One region of the Amycolatopsis japonica genome, then DNA from elsewhere that is predicted to be linked to it. Evidence: predicted binding sites of a transcription regulator. Region 1 holds the regulator's gene; the other holds the start of a gene.

Region 1 (7,794 bases):
CGGGCGGAACGTGACCGCCGAGGAGATGGCGTCCGGGGTCTACGGCAACCTCATCTTGCCCGCGTTCTGGCCGGGCTTGGCGAAGGCGATCGACGCCGCGACGGCGGGCGACGCGGACGGACTGCTGCCGTATTCGCAGCTCGACCCGTCCTATGGCGCGTATCGCTCGATCGGCTGTCACGACTTCGGCTCGCCGTTCACCTCCTACGCCGACATGAGGGCGATGCAAGGACTGGTGAAGACGCTCTCGCCGCACGGCTGGCGGTACTCGGAGTTCTGGGACATGGCCAGCGGGTGCGCGGCCTGGCCGGTGCCCTCGGCGTACCTGCCGCGGCCGCAGAAGGTGAGCGGCGCGGCGCCGATCCTCGTGGTCGGCGGTGAACACGATCCGGCGACGCCGCTCGTTTGGGCGAAGGGGCTCGCGAGGAACATCGAGAACTCGACGTTGCTCGTCGACGCCGGGTACGGGCACACGGGGCTGCTGAACTCGGCCTGCGTGCGCTCCGAAGAGGTGAAGTACCTGGTGAGCGGTGTCACACCCGCTCCGGGCACGGTCTGCCGGTAGTCCGGGAACAAGACGACCGTGCCGCACGTTGAGCCGGATACAAGGTTGAGTGAGGGTGACTCAAGTCCGGCTTGACGGAAGCCCCACCATCCCGATACAACTTGCGTTGAGCCCACTCAAGGTGGGTGAGAACGTGCAGGTCACGAACTAGCAGGAGGATCACACCATGGCGCGAGCGGTCGGCATCGACCTCGGCACGACCAACTCGGTCGTCGCTGTCCTTGAGGGCGGCGAGCCGACGGTCATCGCCAACTCGGAAGGTTCACGCACCACCCCGTCCATCGTCGCCTTCGCCAAGAACGGCGAAGTGCTGACCGGTCAGCCGGCGAAGAACCAGGCCGTGACGAACGTCGACCGGACCATCCGGTCGGTCAAGCGGCACATCGGTACCGACTGGAAGACCGAGATCGACGGCAAGGCCTACACCTCGCAGGAGATCAGCGCCCGCGTGCTGATGAAGCTCAAGCGCGACGCCGAGGCGTACCTGGGCGAGACCATCACCGACGCGGTCATCACCGTCCCCGCGTACTTCGAGGACGCGCAGCGGCAGGCCACGAAGGAGGCCGGGCAGATCGCCGGCCTGAACGTGCTCCGCATCGTCAACGAGCCCACCGCGGCGGCGCTGGCGTACGGCCTCGACAAGGGCGAGAAGGAACAGACCATCCTGGTCTTCGACCTCGGTGGCGGTACGTTCGACGTCTCGCTGCTGGAGATCGGCGAGGGTGTCGTCGAGGTCCGCGCGACCTCCGGTGACAACCACCTCGGCGGTGACGACTGGGACGAGCGGATCGTCACCTGGCTGGTCGACAAGTTCAAGTCGTCCAACGGCATCGACCTCACCAAGGACAAGATGGCGCTCCAGCGCATCCGTGAGGCCGCCGAGAAGGCGAAGATCGAGCTGTCCAGCTCGAACTCGGCCAGCATCAACCTGCCGTACATCACCGTGGACGCGGACAAGAACCCGCTGTTCCTCGACGAGCAGCTCTCCCGCGCCGAGTTCCAGAAGATCACCTCGGACCTGCTCGAGCGCACCCGCAAGCCGTTCAACAACGTCATCCGTGACGCGGGTGTCGCCGTCGGCGACATCGACCACGTCGTGCTCGTGGGTGGTTCCACCCGCATGCCGGCCGTGTCCGAACTGGTCAAGGAGCTGACCGGCGGCCGCGAGCCGAACAAGGGCGTCAACCCGGACGAGGTCGTCGCGGTCGGCGCTGCGCTGCAGGCCGGTGTGCTCAAGGGCGAGGTCAAGGACGTCCTGCTGCTCGACGTGACCCCGCTTTCGCTGGGCATCGAGACCAAGGGCGGCGTGTTCACCAAGCTCATCGAGCGCAACACCACGATCCCGACCAAGCGTTCGGAGATCTTCTCCACCGCGGACGACAACCAGCCGTCGGTGCAGATCCAGGTGTTCCAGGGTGAGCGCGAGATCGCGGCGCACAACAAGAAGCTCGGCATGTTCGAGCTGACCGGTCTCCCGCCCGCCCCGCGTGGCGTGCCGCAGATCGAGGTCACCTTCGACATCGACGCCAACGGCATCGTGCACGTCCTCGCGAAGGACCTCGGCACGAACAAGGAGCAGTCGATGACGATCACCGGTGGCTCCGCGCTGCCGAAGGACGACATCGAGCGCATGGTCAAGGACGCCGAGGCGCACGCCGAGGAGGACAAGCAGCGCCGCGAGGAGGCGGAGACCCGCAACCAGGCGGAGACGCTGGTCTACCAGACCGAGAAGTTCGTCAAGGACAACGAGGACAAGCTGCCCGACGAGCTCAAGGGCAAGGTGAAGTCCGCGATCGACGAGGCCAACGAGGCGCTCAAGGGCACCGACTCGGCGAAGATCCGCGAGTCCATCGAGAAGCTGAACACCGCTTCGCAGGAGCTGGGCACCGCGCTCTACGCCAACGCCACCCCGGGTGCCGAAGGTGCCGCCGGTGAAGGCGCCGCCGGTGCGGCGGGCGCGGGTACCGGTTCGCAGGCCAAGGCGGACGACGTCGTCGACGCCGAGATCGTCGAAGAGGACGAGAAGGACAAGAAGTGACGGGACGCTACGACGAAACCGAGGGCCGGGGCCCGGAGGAACCGGTGGTCGTGCGGGACCGTAGGCGGATCGACCCGCTGACCGGTGAGGTCCGCCCGGCCGCCCCGGCCGCCGAACCCCAGGACGGCCCGAAGCACGCCGCCCCGGCCGAAGAGGCCGCCGCGCAGACCGAGCCGGAGCCCGCCGCACACGCGGGCCCCGGCCTCGGGGAGTCCCTTGTGGACGATTCGGTGTCGGTGGCCACCGGTCTGGAGAAGGAGCTGGCGGAACGCACCGCCGACCTCCAGCGCCTCCAGGCGGAGTACGCCAACTACCGCAAGCGCGTGGACCGCGACCGCGAGCAGGTCGTCGTCGGCGCGAAGGCGTCGGTCGTCGGCGATCTGCTCCCGCTGCTCGACGACCTCGAGCGCGCGGAGCAGCACGGCGACCTGACCGGTGCCTTCAAGTCGGTCGGCGAGAAGCTGGTCGGAAGCCTGCAGCGGTCGGGCCTCGAGGCGTTCGGCACCGAGGGCGAGCCCTTCGACCCGAGCGTGCACGAGGCCGTGCAGCACAGCACGTCCCCGGACGTCACCGGGCCGACGGTCACCATGGTCATGCGCCGTGGTTACCGCTTCGGCGAGCGCGTGCTGCGTCCGGCGATGGTCGGGGTCACCGACCACGAGCCGGGTGGCGCCCCGGTGGACCCGCCGGTGGGCGGCGAGTTGCCGCTCGAGGGCGAACTTTTCGATGAGAACAACCGCTGATCGGCGATACGGCGTGAAAGGAGGAGACGTTCGGTGAGTGCACGGGAATGGATCGGTAAGGACTTCTACCGTGAACTGGGCGTCTCCTCCGACGCCACCGCGGACGAGATCAAGAAGGCCTACCGCAAGCTGGCCAAGGAGAACCACCCCGACGCCAACGCGGGCAACGCGGAGGCCGAGAAGAAGTTCAAGGCGGTCTCCGAGGCGTACGGCGTGCTGTCCGACACCGCCAAGCGCAAGGAGTACGACGAGGCTCGCCGCCTCTTCGGCTCCGGCGGTCCCGGTGGCTTCGGCTTCCCGGGCGGCGGTGCCGGCGGCGGCGGTTTCGACGTCGGCGACATCTTCGGCCAGGCGGGGCAGCAGCAGGGCGGCTTCGGCGGTCTCGGCGACATCCTCGGCGGGCTGTTCGGCCGCCGCGGCGCCGCGGCCGGTGCCACGGCGAACCGGCCGCAACGCGGCGCGGACGTGGAGACCGACGTCCGGATCGATTTCGCCGAGGCGGTCAAGGGCGCGACCCTGCCGCTGCGGCTGTCGAGCCCGGCGACCTGTTCCACCTGCGGTGGCAACGGCGCGAAACCGGGGACCTCCCCGAGGACGTGTGCGACCTGCCAGGGCAGCGGGCTGGTCAGCCGCAGCCAGGGCGCGTTCGCCTTCTCCGAGCCGTGCCGCGACTGCCGCGGCCGCGGCCAGATCATCGACGACCCGTGCCCGGAATGCGCGGGCGAGGGCGTCAGCACCCGTACACGCACGCTGACCGTGCGGATCCCGCCGGGCGTCGCCGACGACCAGCGGATCCGGCTGGCGGGCCAGGGCGAACCGGGCCGTGGCGGCGCGCAGCCGGGCGACCTGTACGTCCGCGTGCACGTCGCTCCGCACACGTTGTTCGGGCGCAAGGACCTCGACCTGACGATCACCGTGCCGGTGTCCTTCACGGAGCTGGCCCTCGGCGGCACGATCACCGTGCCGACGCTCGAGGGCAAGGTCTCGCTGAAGGTGCCGCAGGGTACGGCGAGCGGTCGCGTGCTTCGCGTGCGCGGCAAGGGAATCGCGAAGCGTGACGGTTCGCAGGGCGATCTGCTGGTCACCCTGCAGGCGGCCATCCCGGCCAAATTGGACGACAAGGCCCGTGAAGCGCTGGAGGCGTACGCGGAAGCCATGTCCGGCCACGACCCGCGACCGGAGATCACCGAACTTCTCGAAGGCAGGTGAGCACGATGTTCGGCGGGCTGCCGCACGGTGCGGACGAGGACACCCCGGTGTTCGTCATTTCGGTGGCGGCACAGCTTTCCGGCCTGCACGCGCAGACCCTGCGGTCCTACGACCGCCAGGGTCTCGTGTCGCCGGGCCGGACCTCCGGTGGTGGACGGCGTTACTCGATGCGGGACATCGCGTTGCTGCGCGAAGTGCAGCGACTGTCCCAAGAGGACGGTGTCAACCTCGCGGGCATCAAGCGGATCATCGAGCTGGAGAACCAGGTCGACGCGCTCCGCGCGCGCATCGCCGAACTGACCGAGGAGCTCACGGCGGCGTACCTCACCGCCGAACAGACGGCCGCGGCCGTGCACGCCTCCTACCGCAAGGATCTCGTTCCCTTGCGGCAGCAGACGGCCCTCGTGGTCTGGAAGCCCAAAAAACGCAATTAGTCCTCTGAATGCCGCGGGTCGCCAGCCCTCGTGAGTACGTGAAGGCCCCCTTCACTGCGCTAGACGCAATGAAGGGGGCCTTCACGTACTTCACGCATTTAGTCCTCTGAATGCGTCATTGGCCGGGGACGAGGGTCCGGATCTGCTGGACCTCGCCGGTGCGCGAGTCCTGGATCCGCTGGGCCAGCGCCTTCGACTCGGGGTTCTTCCCGTCCTTCAGCTCGGTCCTCGCCAGCGCGACCCCGTTGTGCTGGTGCGCCACGAAGATGTCGGCGAAGTCCAGACTGAACTCCGCACCATCCTTTTTGGACAGTGCGTCGAGCAGGCCCTTGTCGGTGAGCCCGTCGCCACCGTGATGGTGGTGCGCCTTCGGGTCCATGGAACCCGTCTCGGGTTTGCCCCAGGCCTTCAGCCGGTTCCGCATGTCGGTCGTCTCGGTCTGCTGGGTCGCCTCGATGGCGGCCGCGAGGTCCTTGAGCTCCTGCTTCTGCCCCTGCTTGGCCTTGACCAGCTTGACGATCTCCACGCCCTGGTCGTTGTGGGCGATCATCATCTGCAGGAACATCACGTCGGCGTCGTTGTACTCCGCGGACGCCCCGGCCGACTGGGAAACCGGGGAGATCGGGGCGCCGGCGTTGGTGGATGAGCCATCACCGGTCCCGCAGCCCGCGAGGGCCACGAGACCGGCGACGAGAACGAGGGCCAGCTTCACTGCCGCGTCCACAGCGCGGGGGTGTTCGGCGGTTCCCAGCCTTGGATCGCGGTATGCGCCATCTGGCAGCGGTAGGTCGCGCCGCCGTAGGTCACCGTGTTGCCGACCGCGTAGGACGTCCCGGCCGCCCAGGTGCCGCCGGTGGGCGGGTTGCCGGTGCTGGTCGGCGGGTTCGACGTCGTGGGCGGGTTGCTGGTGGTCGGCGGGTTGCTGGTGCTGGTGGGCGGGGTGCCGCCGCCGATCTGCAGGTCGATGCAGCTGTAGAAGGCCATCGGCGTGTCCGCGATGTTCCAGATGGCGAGCACCTTCTGGCGGCCGCTGAAGCCGTTCAGGCTCACCGTGTGCGACGTCGGGTCCTTCGGCGCGGAGTTGTTCCCGCTGATGTCGGCGATCTTGGTGCCACCGATGTAGTACTCGTAGTTCGTGGTCCGGTGGTAGGCGGTGAACTTCCAGCTGAAGGTCACGCTGTTGCCGACCGACGCGGCGGGCCACGGCTTCGACTCGTCGTTGAGCTCGGCGAATCCGGGAAGGCCGCCGTTGCAGCTGCGGAGCCCCTTGGGGCCTTCGACGCTCTGCGGTTCGTAGACGATGGCGCCGCAGCCGGAAACCTTGCCTTGGGCGCAGTTCGCCTGGCGGCTGGGCGGGGACAGCACATAGCCGTGGGCGCTGGCCACCTGCGGGATGGCCACGATGGCGATCGGGGCGAGGATCGCACCGGCGGCGGCTGCCACGAGCTTGCGTTTGACGGTCATGCCGGCTCCTGGGGATGGAACGACGGTGTTCCCGTGAGGGGGAGCAATGTGGTCTAGACCATAAATCCGCCGGTGACCGTGGTCAATGATTCACTGACCTACTGCTGCGTCGGGCCCAGGTGGAACAGCCGATCGGCCTAATACGAACGAAGTATCACCTCAGTCCAGGGTGAAGGGGTCGTACTTGATCCGGCCGAGGTCCGTGCCCGCGGCGAGCAGTTTCGCGATGGTCGCCCGGATCATCGACGGCGACCCGGCGACGTACACGTCACGCTCCTTCCAGGCCCCGCGCTGCGTCACCGCCGTCGCCAGCGTGCCGCGGTCGCCGCCGGTGACGGCGCCTTCCTCGGTCACCGGTGTCACCGTCAGCCAAGGGCAGGTGACGGTGAGCCCGCGGAGTTCGTCGAGGGCGTAGAGGTCTTCCGGACGGCGCCCGCCGAAGAAGAGGTGCACCGGCGGGTTGTTCTTCCAGCGCGACATGTCGTCGAGCAGGGCGAGCAACGGCGCGACGCCGGTGCCGCCGCCGATCATCAGCAGCGGACGGCTTTCCGTGTGATTCACCGAAAGCGCGCCGAGCGACGGGCCGAGGCGCCAGACGTCGCCGAACCGGGTGTGGTGGACGATCGCGCGCGAGACCCAGCCGCCGCGCACGGCGTGCACGTGGAACTCCATCGTCCCGTCGTCGTGCGGCGCGGTGGCGGGCGAGAAGTACCGCCACATCCGCGGCCGTTGCGGGACCTCGACGCTCACATAGCCGCCGGCCCGGTACGGCAGCGGCTGATCGGTGCGCACCTTGACGATGGCGACGTCACGGGACACGACGCGGTGTTCGATGACGGTCGCCTTCCACCACGCCGGCCCGACCTCCTTGCCCGCGGCCTCGCGCATGCTCTTCGAAATGACGCCGTACGCGGTGACCCAGGCGTCCTCCACCTCGGGAGTCCAGTCGTCCTTCAAGAACCTTTTCAACGCGGCGATCAGTGCGACGCCGACGGCGTCGTAATGGCGGCCGAGGACATCGAACTTCCGGTGGTCCCGGCCGAGCTGGCCGAGGAAGGTGGCCAGTTCGTCGGGCCGGTCCACCATCTGCACGACGTAGACGAGGGCGCGCAGCAAACGATTTCGCTGCGTGGCCATGTTGATCGGGAAGAGCGCCCTGGCGTCGGGCGAAACGGCGAAGAGCGCCCCGTAGAAGTATTGGGACAACTCCTCGGACTTCGTTTCGACGGCGGCGAAACTCTCCCTGATGAGCTTGGCCAGCTGGACGGACTTGTCCGCCGTCGGCGTCTCGATCAAGGGTGGGACGGGAATCGGTGAGGATCTGGACGAACTGGGCGGATG
Region 2 (7,794 bases), 910 kb from region 1:
GGCCGGAAAGCCCGCCGCCCGACTCCCTTGCTCCGCCCGTGCCGTCATCGGTGATCCGTACCCGCACCCTGCCCCCGTCCCGCTCCACGTCGATGTCGATCCGCGTCGCCGCGGCGTGCTTGATCGTATTGGTGACCGCCTCGGAAGCGACGAAGTAGACGACGGTCTCGATGGCCGCCGGTGGCCGTTGCGGCAGGTCGACCCGCAGGTGGACCGGGATGCCCGAGCGTTCCGCCAGCGCCTCCAGCGCGGGATGCAGTCCGTCCGAATCCAGCGCGATCGGATACACCCGCCACGAGACCTCTCGCAGGTCCACCAGGGCGCGCTGGGATTCCTCGTGCGCTTGCCGGAGCAGATCCGACGCGTGTTCCGGGTCGGTCGCGCGACGGGCCCGGCCGAGCAGCATCCCGAGCGCGACGAGCCGCTGCTGGACGCCGTCGTGCAGGTCCCGTTCGATCCGGCGGCGCTCACCGTTGACCGCCTCGACCACTTCCGCCCGGCTGGTCGTGAGTTCGGAGAGCCGCCGGCGCAACTGTTCGCTTCTGCTGGGGCCGAAAAAGCGCTTCGCCAGCCTGGCGTCCAGCGTCGCGGCTCCGATAAGTCCTTGCAAGGCAAGGAAAACGAGCAACCCGCCGAAGAGGACTGTGGTGACCGGGTCGTACCAGTCGGCCGGTGCTCCTCCTCCGGGTGACTGACCCTCGAAGAGCTGAGCGGCGATGATCACCCCGGATCCGGCGCCCAGCAGGATCAGGACGAAGATCGCGGCGCAGAGCAGTCCGATGACGCACCGCGGGACGAGGTAGGCCATCGCACGGCGATCTGTGTAGTTCGTGGCGTTCTCTTCGCCGAAGTACTTCTCCAGCCGTCGCCGTTCCACTTCGGACAGCACACGCGCACCGGCCAGGACAGGCTGCCGTAGCGCGGGAACCGTGAGCGCGAGGCCGCCGAAGAGCACATAGAAGCACTCCGCGACCGCGGTCATGGCGCCGATCGCCAGACCGAGTGTGCCGCGGAGTGCTCTGCGCAGGAAGCGGCGCATCGCGGGCGGAATGGGCATAACGCGAGGTTAGCGGGGTAGCCGGAGATCGGTACTGCGGTTTACCGCAGTGATTTGTGCCGCTTCACCCCAGTGTGCGGAACCCGGGCGATTCGTACGTTCGTTGACATCCGCAGACGACCACGAAAGGCCGCCATGAACCTCCTCCTCGCCCAAACCGCCAGTGAACCGATGGGAGGACTCGCCGGCTGGGCGGTGTCACTGATGGACGCGCTGGGCGGTCCTGGAGCCGCGATCATCGTCGGCCTGGACAACCTCTTCCCGCCGATCCCCAGCGAACTGGTGCTCCCGCTGGCCGGGTTCTCGGCCAGTCAGGGCACGTTCACGCTGATGGAGGCACTGGTGTGGACGACGTTCGGCTCGGTCGCGGGCGCGATCATCGTGTACTACCTCGGCCTGCTGCTGGGCCGCGACCGAACACGGCGCTGGATGGCGAAGATCCCGCTGGTCAAGGCGTCCGACTTCGACAAGACCGAAGCCTGGTTCAAGAAACACGGCACCAAGGCGGTGTTCTTCGGCAGGATGGTGCCGATCTTCCGCAGCCTCATCTCCCTGCCCGCCGGAATCGAACGCATGCCGTTCTGGCGGTTCCTGACCCTGACCACGCTGGGCAGCCTGATCTGGAACACGGTGTTCGTCCTGGCGGGCTACGCCCTCGGGGAGAGCTGGCATCTTGTCGAGGAATACGCCGGGTTCTTCCAGTACTTCGTGATCGCCGCCGTCGCGATCGCCCTGACCCTCTTCGTGGTGAACCGGTTGCGGGAGAAGAACCGCACCAACGCCTGAGCCGTGCGGGGGGCGCCGGGCCGTCGACGCCCCCGCACGCCGGTTTTCAGGAACGGAAGGGGCCGGTCACCTCGTAGGTGATCCCGCCCGAGGACGAACCGGAGGTACCGCGTTGCGAGGAGAAGTACAGCCGGTTTCCCGCCGGAGTGAACGCGGGGCCGCAGATCTCCGACGAGCTCTGGCCGTTGATCCGCAGGAAGGGGGCCACGATGTCGTTCGGCGTGATGATGCAGATCTCCATGTTGCCGCCGTCTTCGGCGACGTACAGGTCACCCGACGAGGTCCCGGTGACGTTGTCGACACCCGTCAGCGGGGCCGAGCCGGGGCTGACCAGCGAGTCGTCGTAGGCCAGCTCGTAGGTGCTGTTCGTCAGGTTGAGCTGCCAGACGCGGTTGTCGCCCTTGGTGGTGAACCACGCGGTGTCGTTGGCGTAGTGCAGTCCTTCGCCGCCGTTGAACCGCTTCGCACCGGACACCTGGTTGCGGGTGGCGGTGGGGGAGCCGTCGGGGTCGGGCACGTTCGCCCAGGTGAAGCTGCCGGAAGTCGCCGTGCCCGCCTTGAGCACCTGCAACGTCCCGGCGGAGAGGTCGCCCCAGGTCGTCGGGACGAAGCGGTAGAAGCAGCCGTCGGAGGTGTCTTCGGTCAGGTAGACGACCTTGCGCACCGGGTCGGCCGCCGCGGCCTCGTGCTTGAACTTCCCCATCGCGGGCCGCTGGACGGCGGCCGTGGCCGGGCCGTTCGGCTGGCATTCGTAGACGAACCCGAGGTCGGTCTCCTCGCAGGAAAGCCAGGTGTTCCAAGGAGTCTTGCCGCCCGCACAGTTCTGGCGCGTGTTCGCAAGGATGCGGTGGGCGCCGGTGATGTTCCCGCTCGCGTCGAACTTGACCGCGCTCGCGCCCCCGCCGGGGGTGATCTCCGAGTTAGACACGTAGATCCAGCCGCTGCCGTCGGCGAACACCGCGCCGCCGTCCGGGGCACTGTGCCAGGTGTACCCGGTGCTCGCGACCTTCTGGCCGGACCTGGCGATGACACGGCTGGTGAATCCCGCCGGCAGTTGGATCCCGTTCGCGTCGGCGGCCTGGAGCGCGCCGTACGGGCTGGGGCCGTTCTGGGCGGGCGCGGCGAGAGCCGCTCCCGAGAGCCTGTTGCCGAACGCCGTGACACCGGCGCCGACCACGGCCGCGCGCAGGAAATTCCGTCGCTTCACTCGTGCCTCCGAGACATCCGCTGATGTGGTGGTGCGGGATGGAGCGGGTCGGAGAGTACGGGCGGAACGGGACATCCAGGTGAATTCGCGGCGTATTCACCGCGAGGAGGGAACTTTCGTAGGGAACCTTCGTGCAGCACTATTTCTTTCGCTTTGCGTAGGCCCGGCGCTTCGGAGCCGCCGCGCTGTGCCGCGATTTCCAGGGCGACGAGTATCCGGTCGAGCGGTGCGCATCCGCCATTGCGGTGGTGGCGACGTCCGATCAGGTGACGCCAGTCGGTGAGATACTCGTCGACCCCGCGCTCGTCGGGGACCGTCCGGAGCAGGGCGTGCAACAGGACTCGCATCTGGTTTTCGTTGCCGGGCAAGGTGTTCCGCGCCAACAGATCGGCCAAGGTGCTGCGGGACCAACCGGTCGCGGCGGCCAGCGCGCGGATGCTGAGGCCGCTTCGGTCACGGAGTTCGCGCAGCCGCGCCATGAACTCCGTTTCCGTGTTCACCGGGGTGCCTTGGCAGGCGCGGGGTGACGGAGAACGACGCCGAACGGGGTGATGGCGATCCCCGCGGCGATAGTGGCGCTGGTGCCGGCGAAGGTCAGCGTCGCGGTGAATCCGGTGAGAATGCTCAGACAGACGATCTGACCGGCCGAAACGCACCTTCGCCTCGGCCGCAACGGGGAAAGAATTCCTTGACTCATGACCTTGCCCTCTCAAGGATCACGCACCCCGGCTGGGTGGCACGCAATGTACGTTATCAAAACGTGATAGGGAGTTTAAGGCGAGTCAATGTCCGGGTTCGTCCGGATCTCGGCAAGCCGAAAGCCCCGGACCCACGAGAGGATCCGGGGCTTCGGCCTCGCGCCGTTACGCCGCATGGGCGACCGGAGCCGTCGCCGGGGCCAGCGCGATGTCCAGCACGTCGCGGACGTTCGCCACGGCGTGGACGTCCAGCTGGGCCAGCACTTCGGCCGGGACGTCGTCCAGATCGGGCTCGTTGCGCTGCGGGATGATCACCGTCTTCATCCCGGCCCGGTGCGCGGCCAGCAGCTTCTGCTTGACCCCGCCGATCGGCAGCACGCGCCCGGTCAGCGACACCTCACCGGTCATCGCGACGTCCGACTTCACGACCCGGCCCGAAAGCAGGGACGCCAGCGCGGTCGTCATCGTGATGCCGGCGCTCGGCCCGTCCTTGGGCACCGCGCCCGCGGGGACGTGCACGTGGATGCCGCGGTCCTTCAGGTCGCCGACCGGGAGTTCCAGCTCAGCGCCGTGCGAACGCAGGTACGACAACGCGATCTGCACCGATTCCTTCATCACCTCGCCCAGCTGGCCGGTCAGCTGAAGCCCGGTGGAGCCGGACTCCGGATCCGCCAGCGACGCCTCGATGTAGAGGACGTCACCGCCGGCGCCGGTCACCGCCAGCCCGGTGGCCACCCCCGGGGTCGACGTGCGCTGGGTCGATGCGGGCAGCGAGGACTCCGGCAGGTGCCGCGGACGGCCGAGGTAGGTCTCCAGCCCCTCGGCGTCGATCGTCAGCGGCAGCGCGACCTCGTCCAGCGCGACCTTGGTCGCCACCTTGCGCAGTACCTTCGCGATGGTCCGGTTCGCGTTGCGCACCCCGGCCTCCCGCGTGTACTCGGCGGCGATGCGGCTGAACGCGCCGTCGGTCAGCGTGACGTCGTCCTTGCCGAGACCGGCGCGCTCCAGCTCGCGGGGGAGCAAGTGATCGCGGGCGATGGTGACCTTCTCGTGCTCGGTGTAGCCGTCGAGGGTGACCAGCTCCATCCGGTCCAGCAGCGGGCCGGGAATGGTCTCGAGCGCGTTCGCCGTCGCGAGGAACACGACGTCGGACAGGTCCAGCTCGACCTCGAGGTAGTGGTCGCGGAACGTGTGGTTCTGCTCCGGATCCAGCACCTCCAGCAACGCCGCCGTCGGATCGCCGCGGTAGTCGGCGCCGACCTTGTCGATCTCGTCGAGCAGCACGACCGGGTTCATCGAACCCGCTTCCTTGATGGCGCGGACGATCCGGCCGGGCAGCGCGCCGACGTACGTGCGGCGGTGACCGCGGATCTCCGCCTCGTCACGGATGCCGCCGAGCGCGACGCGGACGAACTTGCGGCCCATCGCCTTCGCCACGGACTCGCCGAGCGACGTCTTGCCGACCCCCGGAGGACCGGCGAGCGCGAGCACCGCGCCCGAACGCCGTCCGCCGACCGGGCCGAGCCCCGACTCCGCACGACGCTTGCGCACGGCCAGGTACTCGATGATGCGTTCCTTCACATCGTCGAGGCCGGCGTGGTCGGCGTCGAGGATGTCGCGCGCGGCGGCGATGTCGTGGACGTCGGTGGTGCGCTCGTTCCACGGCAGTTCGAGGACCGTGTCCAGCCAGGTGCGGATCCAGCCGCCCTCGGGGGACTGGTCGGAGGTGCGCTCCAGTTTGTCCACTTCGGACAGTGCGGCCTTCTTGACCGCGTCCGGCAGCTCGGCGGCCTCGACGCGGGCGCGGTAGTCGTCGTCGTTGGCCGTTCCGTCGAGCTCGCCCAGCTCCTTGCGGATCGCTTCGAGCTGGCGGCGCAGCAGGAACTCCTTCTGCTGCTTCTCCATGCCCTCCTGGACGTCCTTGCGGATGGTGTCGGTGACCTCGAGTTCGGCCAGCTGCTCGCGGCTCCACTCGAGGGCCTTTTCCAGCCGTGCCGAAACGTCGAGCGCGGTGAGCAGTTCGAGCTTCTGCTCGGTGTTCAGGTACGACGAGTTGCCCGCGAGGTCGGCGAGCGCGGACGGGTCTTCGACCTCCTGGACGGCGTCGATCATCTGCCAGCCGCCACGCTGCTGGAGGATCGCGAGGACGACGCTCTTGTACTCGGACGCGAGCTTCGCGGAGTTGTCGTCGGTGGTCTCGGTGGCGACCTCGGCGTGGACCCAGCGAGCGGCGCCGGGACCGTCGGCGATGCGGCCGACGACGGCGCGGCGGGTACCGCGCAACAGCACCGCGGTCTTGCCGCCGGGCACGCGCCCGATGCGTTCGACGGTCGCGATGGTGCCGAGTTCGGCGTATTCGCCGTGGACGCGGGGGACGATCAGCACCTCGGCCTTGGTGGCGGCGCTGGACCGGATCCCCGGGAAGGAAGCCTGGGCAGGCGTATTGGCCTGGGCGGACTCCACCGCGGCGCGCGTCTCCGTGTCGGCGAGGTCGAGCGGGACGATCATGCCCGGCAGCACGACGTCGTCATCGAGCGGGAGGACGGGCAGGAGGCGGTTGTCGGTCATCTGTGCACTCCTCGGTTAGTTGAGTCTGTCTAGCTCAACTCTCCTATCGACCCGTTTGTTTCCCTTCGTTGTTCGCCGTCGGCGATCATCGCACTGGTAGCGTCCCGTGCGCGCACTGTGACGACCTGGGGAGGGGTGACGTGCAGCAGGGGACGCCGGACCGACGGCCTTGGATCCTTCTGATCGTTTTCACGATCGCCGCCGCCGTTGCGATCACGACCGCGGCGGTCGTCGTCGGCCGGACGACGATCGACGGCACGCCGATGGCGGTGGGCGCGAACGGCGCCGCCCAGGCGGCATCGAAATGGCGGCACGGCGCGGCGGACATGCCGTCGTACGACGAAGGCGTGGCGGCGTGGACCGCCGGCGATCTCTTCGTAGTCCTCAACGACGAACATGTCAGCGCCTACGCCCAGGCGGACGGCGCCCTCCGGTGGCGGATCAAGCCGCCGGAAGGGGTCTTTTGCGGTGCCGGCACCGCGGTCGTCCAGAACCGTGTCGCCGTGGCCTACGGCGGTGGCTGCGCGGTCGCGGCCCTGCTCGACTTCGGGATGGGCTCGTTCGTCTGGCAGCAACCGTTCAAGACGCCGCAGTACGACGACAAGCCGGCGAAAAGCGCTTCGTTGGAGATCATCGAAGACACCGTCGTGGTCACGCAGTCCTTCGGCATGGCCGGTCTCGAAGTGGCGACCGGACGGACGAAATGGTCGAAGCCGACGCCGCCCGATACACCGGAGAAGGGCTTGCACTGTCGCGCCAAGGACGCCATGCCCCAGGGGCGGGCTGTCGCGCTCCTGGTGACCTGCCTGAACAGTTACCCGGAGTTCGATCTCGCGATCGTCGCCGTCGATGTCGCAGGGGCCGTCACCAAGGAGAAGACCTTGGTGAAGCCGATTCCCACCACCACGATCGTCCCCGCGTGGGTCAGCACCACGCCGCCGGTCATCTTCCTGGACGATGCCGACGACGAGAGCGCCTACCTGATGCTGGACGACACGTTCACGCCGACGGCCAGGGTCGAAGCGGGAAACTACGAGACGGGGCTTGCCAGGCCGCAGATGGACTTCAACGGTGACGACGCGTCCGGCAGCCTGCACAGCAGGATGCGCGCTCTGGTGACGGACGGCCTGCTCGTGACCGTCACCGGAGTCGCGCCCGCGCTGCCGAGCAGCATCGTCGCCTTCGATCTGAAGAACGGTGAGAAGAAATGGGAGACGCCCGCGGCCGAGGGGGATCGCTTCATGGCCCCCGTCGCCGTCGACAACGGCGAGATCATCGCGGAGGTCGCGCCGCCGGACGACGACGAAGGCCCTCAGCAGGTCGTCCGGGTCAAGCCCGCCGATGGTGCCCTGACGGTCGTCGGGACCTATCAGATGGACGACGACCCCAAGACCAAAGGAATCTCGCTGATCGCGTTTTACGAGTTCTTCTGGGCCGGCGGTGTCATGTTCGCCGCCAAGGGGGACTACAACCAGTAC

Evidence for each region. Region 1 encodes HspR, which represses chaperone genes until heat shock. Its sites were predicted from a motif close to ANNTTGAGTNNNNNNNACTCAANNT; they were not measured.
Region 2: a site for HspR is predicted at 6,333-6,357, ahead of lon (endopeptidase La). Genes of this name have one in related genera too.

Annotation. Positions count from the first base shown of each region.
Region 1 is NZ_CP008953.1:8,722,425-8,730,218, reverse strand. Features, by position in the region: gene AJAP_RS40650 (alpha/beta hydrolase) at 1-565, shown strand, start outside; gene dnaK (molecular chaperone DnaK) at 732-2,603, shown strand; gene grpE (nucleotide exchange factor GrpE) at 2,600-3,346, shown strand; gene dnaJ (molecular chaperone DnaJ) at 3,380-4,555, shown strand; gene AJAP_RS40630 (heat shock protein transcriptional repressor HspR) at 4,561-4,989, shown strand; gene AJAP_RS40625 (DUF305 domain-containing protein) at 5,105-5,701, opposite strand; gene AJAP_RS40620 (lytic polysaccharide monooxygenase) at 5,698-6,453, opposite strand; gene AJAP_RS40615 (globin domain-containing protein) at 6,613-7,794, opposite strand, start outside.
Region 2 is NZ_CP008953.1:7,816,550-7,824,343, reverse strand. Features, by position in the region: gene AJAP_RS36145 (sensor histidine kinase) at 1-1,039, opposite strand, end outside; gene AJAP_RS36140 (DedA family protein) at 1,193-1,843, shown strand; gene AJAP_RS36135 (alkaline phosphatase PhoX) at 1,890-3,050, opposite strand; gene AJAP_RS36130 (helix-turn-helix domain-containing protein) at 3,047-3,529, opposite strand; gene AJAP_RS43280 (hypothetical protein) at 3,547-3,747, opposite strand; gene lon (endopeptidase La) at 3,914-6,316, opposite strand; gene AJAP_RS36120 (outer membrane protein assembly factor BamB family protein) at 6,457-7,794, shown strand, end outside.